2 linked regions of the Myxosarcina sp. GI1 genome follow. The protein of the gene in region 1 interacts with the protein of each later gene in a pairwise test. Links are inferred from orthologs where the notes say so. Each region holds a gene or a part of one and is shown on either strand. Other genes may lie near its edges.

What was found. Proteins that work in one complex are often made in the same cells at the same time.
Region 2: the proteins of eno (region 1) and rpe interact in binary tests that used the Escherichia coli proteins (3 or more experiments, as listed by UniProt). The link is inferred for Myxosarcina sp. GI1 from one-to-one orthologs.

What each region holds. Positions count from the first base shown.
Region 1 is NZ_JRFE01000010.1:152,955-155,811, reverse strand. It holds eno (phosphopyruvate hydratase), read right to left. Parts: upstream 2,149-2,857; coding sequence 853-2,148; downstream 1-852. Other genes in the region: gap (type I glyceraldehyde-3-phosphate dehydrogenase), read right to left, coding at 2,275-2,857; KV40_RS05665 (glycogen/starch/alpha-glucan phosphorylase), read right to left, coding at 1-719. UniProt on the Escherichia coli protein: Catalyzes the reversible conversion of 2-phosphoglycerate (2-PG) into phosphoenolpyruvate (PEP). It is essential for the degradation of carbohydrates via glycolysis.
Region 2 is NZ_JRFE01000012.1:95,259-98,069, reverse strand. It holds rpe (ribulose-phosphate 3-epimerase), read right to left. Parts: upstream 1,849-2,811; coding sequence 1,153-1,848; downstream 1-1,152. Other genes in the region: KV40_RS06390 (uracil-DNA glycosylase family protein), read right to left, coding at 2,002-2,682; KV40_RS06400 (diguanylate cyclase), read left to right, coding at 104-1,048. UniProt on the Escherichia coli protein: Catalyzes the reversible epimerization of D-ribulose 5-phosphate to D-xylulose 5-phosphate.

The DNA.
Region 1 (2,857 bases):
TCGCAAATCCAGCTAACGCGAAAATTACCTTCGGCATCGCGATATTCTTCGGTGTGTCCGCCCAACTTAACTATAACCGAATCTTCGGGACGAATTATTTCCCAGGGATTGCGATACATCAGCCAGTTGTCGGGAACCTCAGCTTGCCAACCATCTTTTAAAGCCTGATGGAAAATACCAAATTCATAGCGAATCCCGTAACCAATTGCGGGCATTTCTAAGTTGGCTAGAGAGTCGAGAAAACAGGCGGCAAGTCTGCCCAAACCGCCATTGCCCAAACCAGGATCTGGTTCTTGTTCGATTAAGTCTTGAATATCCAAACCAGACTCGGCAACTACCTGACGCATTTTGTCATAGATTCCCAGGCTAACCATATTGTTTGCCAGGTGGCGACCCATTAGAAATTCGGCTGAAAGGTAACTGACTACTTTGACGTCTTCTTCGTAATAGGTACGACCCGTTTTGATAAAGCGATGCAGCAGGCGATCGCGAACTGTATATGCTAGTGCCTGATAGTAATCTTTTAAAGTAGCATTAGATTCGTCTTTGCCTTGAAGATAAAACAGGTTATCGGCGAAAGCTCGTTTGAGAGTTTCCAGTCCCATTCCCGTGCGATCGTCTTCAATTTGAACGTTGCTTTCAATACCAGAGTTTGTTATCTGACTATTATTTTCTACAGATTTTTCTTCTGGTGTCTGTTGTAAAACTTTGATGTCCATATTTACTCTTGTTTGGGATGTTAACGTCTAATTGAATACATTTAGGGTGGAACGACAAGTTTATTTTAACTGTGTCTTTGAATGAGGCTGTTGTCTCAAACACCTCAAGGATTCCAATAAATGCTCGTTTTTTTTATTTACACTGCGGACAAAGACCAATTTTGCTGGCAAAAATGGCACTTTTGCCTAATTCTTCTTCGATTCTAAGCAAGCGATTGTATTTGGCTACTCGTTCGCTCCGACAAAGCGAACCTGTTTTAATTTGTCCCGCACGAGTGGCTACAGCCAGATCGGCAATGGTAGTGTCTTCGGTTTCTCCCGAACGGTGACTGATAACGGAACGATAGCCGCTCCGAGTTGCCAGATCGATAGTTTCTAAAGTTTCGCTCAGGGTTCCAATCTGATTGAGCTTAATTAAAATGGCATTTCCTACCCCTAGTTCGATGCCTTTTTTCAGGCGAGTGGGATTGGTGACAAACAAATCGTCTCCTACTAACTGAATGCGCTTGCCTAGCTTTTCTGTGAGGGTTTTCCAGCTACTCCAGTCTTCTTCATGGAGTCCGTCTTCAATCGAAACAATAGGATAATCGCCAACTAGCTTATCGAGATAACTAATAAACTCTTCTGGTGCATGAGCCGCGCCGTCATAGTGATATTGTCCGTCTTGATAGAATTCACTGGCAGCTACGTCCATTGCCAGTGCTACTTGCTGTCCTGGCATATATCCCGCCTTTTCAATCGCTACCATTAACAGATCTAAAGCTTCCTGGTTAGAACCCAGGTTAGGCGCGTAACCTCCTTCATCTCCTACCCCAGACAGCAGATTTTTGTCTTTTAAAACTTTACTTAAAGAGGCAAAAATTTCTGCACCCCAACGTAAAGCTTCTTTAAAAGAGTCCGCACCTACGGGCATAATCATAAATTCTTGAAAATCGACGTTATTATCCGCATGAGAACCACCATTGATCACGTTCATCATCGGTACTGGCAAAACGTTAGATAGCGGTCCTCCTAAGTAGCGATATAGAGGCAATTCTAGTTCTTCTGCTGCCGCTTTTGCCGTTGCCAGAGAAACTGCCAAAATTGCGTTGGCACCCAAATTCTTCTTGTTGGGCGAACCGTCGCGATCGAGCATGATGCGGTCGATGGTTGCTTGATCTAAAGCATCCATTTCTAACAGTTCGGGGGTGATTTTTTCTTTGATGTTGCGAACTGCTGTCAATACCCCTTTGCCGTTGTAGCGATGTCGGTCGTCATCTCGTAGTTCGTGCGCTTCAAAACTACCAGTAGAAGCACCGCTAGGCACTTGCGCCAATCCTACCGTACCGCTTTCCAAGCGTACTTCGGCTTCAACTGTGGGACGACCGCGAGAATCTAAGATTTCTCTAGCGGCGATCGCTTCAATAGCTGCTTCTGTTTGATTTAACATCGATTCTCCTCTTGAACTCCTGAAATTTTGTGACGCGTTTGCAATGATATATCTTTTCGCGACATTGTATTGTTTATTGATAACCAGCAAAGGTATTTTTTGTACATTCAGTGCAGCATAAGAATGTTATACGGTTGCTGGCACTTGAGATTCTTTAGCTGCCATCGCCAAAACTAAATCGATCGCTCGATTGGAATAACCCCATTCATTGTCATACCAGGCTACTACTTTAAAAAAGTTAGCATTTAATTCCATTCCCGCACCAGCATCAAAAATACTGGAGTGGGGATCGCCTGTAAAATCAGTAGAAACTACGGGATCTTCTGTATAACCTAAAACTCCTTTCATTTCCCCTGTAGCAGCTTGCTTCATTGCGGCGCATATTTCTTCATAGCTGGTGGCTTTTTCGGTACGAAAGGTCAGATCGACTACGGAAACATCGGGTGTAGGTACGCGCAGAGCCATTCCCGTTAATTTACCTTCAAGTTCTGGCAACACCAATGTAACGGCTTTAGCGGCTCCCGTAGAAGCAGGAATGATATTTTGGGTCGCGCTGCGTCCAGCGCGTAAATCTTTTTTACTCGGTCCGTCTACAGTCGGTTGGGTAGCGGTCATAGCGTGTACGGTAGTCATTAAGCCTTCTACCAAACCAAAATTATCGTTAATGACTTTGGCAATGGGTGCCAAACAGTTTGTCGTACAGCTAGCA
Region 2 (2,811 bases), on another replicon or contig:
TAGTAAAGTTATTAGTTTTATTATCAAGTATTAATTAAGCAGAGAAATTGTTCAATATAATTGTAGTTAATCATAATAAATATTATTAAAACCTTTAATTAAAATGACCGATCGGCTTGCGTCAATTGAAACTGGAAAAGTTTTGTTAGTTGACGATCGCAATGGCAATTTATCAATTTTATCCTCAGTATTAACTTCGAGAGGATATGAAATCAGGCAGGCTAATAATGGAAGATTAGCCTTAGAAATTGCTAGAGCCGAAGTTCCCGACATTGTTCTACTGGATGTAGCTATACCCGATATGGATGGCTATCAAGTATGCCAGCAACTAAAGGCCGATTCTCGCACCAAAGATATTCCAGTTGTTTTTATCAGTACTTTTAATGAAACTGAAGTTATAGCTAAAGCTTTTGCTAGTGGTGGTAGCGAATATATAACCAGACCCTTTAATACTGAGGAAGTTATTATTCGGATTCAACATCAATTAGCGATCGCTCGTTTGAAAGCGCGATTGAAAGCCACAAATCAGCGTCTCAAGATTTTAGCCAGTAAAGACGATTTAACTAAAGTTGCCAATCGGTATTATTTCAACCGTTATTTTAGACAAGAATGGCGTAGGGCATACCGTGAAAACTATCATCTTGCATTAATTCTTGGCGATATCGATTACTTCAAACAGTACAATGACCGCTTCGGACACCAGGCAGGAGATATTTGCCTGAGAAGAGTAGCTCGCGCTATAGATAGCGCAGTCAAACGTCCCGCAGATTTGGTAGCCAGATATGGCGGCGAAGAATTTGCCGTAATTTTACCTCAGACAGCAGGAGCTAATGCTTTAAATGTCGCTCTAGAGATCCATCGGGCTGTAGAGATGCTGCAAATTTCCCATCCCGACTCTGCGGTAAGTGACTTTGTATCTCTGAGCTTAGGAGTAGCTTCTATGCTTCCAACTATCAGAACTAACCGAACGCAGTTGATATCGGAAGCCGATCGCGCACTTTATCAAGCCAAGACTGAGGGACGTAATCGTGCAGTTTTGTATGATTGAATCATAGAAAATATACCACTATAAAAGAAGGCGATCGCCTGCAAAAAAAAAGTGGTTTTCTTTCCAAACCACCTATAATATTTAAATTTTGAAAATCAAAAAATTTACGCCGTAGCTAGTTCGGGCTGTGGGCGTTTGCTGTTACGAATACCTTCAATTGCTTCTGCATAATCGTCAGCCTTAAACACTGCCGAACCTGCTACGATTGCATTAGCACCCGCTTCTAAAACTTGCCAGGTATTGTGAGTTTTTAAGCCACCGTCTACTTCAATCCAGGGGTCTAAGCCTTTATCATCGCACATTTGACGTAATTTTCTCACTTTATCTACCATTTCGGGAATAAAGCTTTGTCCGCCAAAACCAGGATTGACGCTCATAATTAAAACTAGATCGCACATTGGTAGGGCGTACTCAATTAGTTCTAAAGGCGAAGCAGGATTGATTACTACACCTGCTTGTTTGCCTAATTCCCGAATTTGACCCAGGGTGCGATGCAGGTGGGGTGAAGCGTTATGTTCTGCATGTACGGTAATAATATCCGCACCAGCGTTGGCAAAGTCTTCGACATATTTTTCTGGTTCGACAATCATTAAGTGAACGTCGAGAATTTTCTCAGTCAGAGGACGGATTGCTTTGACGATCATCGGTCCAATAGTAATATTAGGAACGAATCTACCGTCCATAACATCAACGTGAATCCAGTCGGCACCAGCTTTATCTACCGCTTTAATTTCTTCGCCCAAACGGGTAAAATCTGCCGAAAGTATAGAAGGGGAAATAACAGTTTTCTTATTAGTCATAATTGATTTTTAGTGTAAAGATCTTTTGTATCGAGCTTAACAAAAATTTTAGATTTCCCCTTTTACCTTATCATGTTTTTTAGCTGTGAGGATCGCCATTTAAGGCAATCTCTGACCTCAGACAGATTCTAAAAGTCGAAATAGTTAAGTTTTTTAAAATTCAACCTGAGCCAGTCTTTGCTGGAGCATTTTGGGAAATGCCGCATAGTATTTTTGGTTGAGAGGGGAAGGATGGGGCAAAGGTAGCAAAGTTATCGCTTTTTGGTGAGTCATACCCATGTCGTCACTAGCACTCAAATTAACAGTCAGTTTAGCTTCAAAGCGATCGCTCCGTTTGTAAAAACTATCTAGTTCTCCTTTAGGTGCGTAGGTAGCAAACCATTTAAAGGCTTCCGTACCCAAAGTAATAACTTGATTTCCCTGCCAGTGAAACAGCAACAATTGTTCGATAAAGGGACGAAAGCGATTTTTGACTTTCATTAAATACGCTTTATTACCTGGAGGTTTGTAAGGAACGGTATTAGCCAGCAACAGGCGGTCGCAGGTAGTTTCATCGAGTTTGGTTCTAGAAGGAGCTTTTTGCTGGTGAATGGCATAATAAAACCCTTCCCTAACCATAGTCCCCGAAGCGCCAATTAGAGGCTGACGGGCATAAACCTCATCTTTGCCCAAATCTCGTCCAAAAAAACACAAAGGACTATTCAAATTGCCAGCATATAATATTGGTTGAGTTGGTTCGAGGTCGGTTTCTCGGTAAACAGCGACATCAATGGGAAATTCTTCGCGTTCGGCTTCCTGCTTGACTGCAGCAATTAAAGTTTCAAGATCGGACATTGTTTGAGTAAATACATAGGGCATCAAAAATTGCTTGTATTATCTCATTTTTTTAAGTAGCAAGTAGCGAGTAGCGAGTAGCAAGTAAAAAGTTTTTACTCTTGCCTGTTCCCCGTTTCCCGTTCCCTA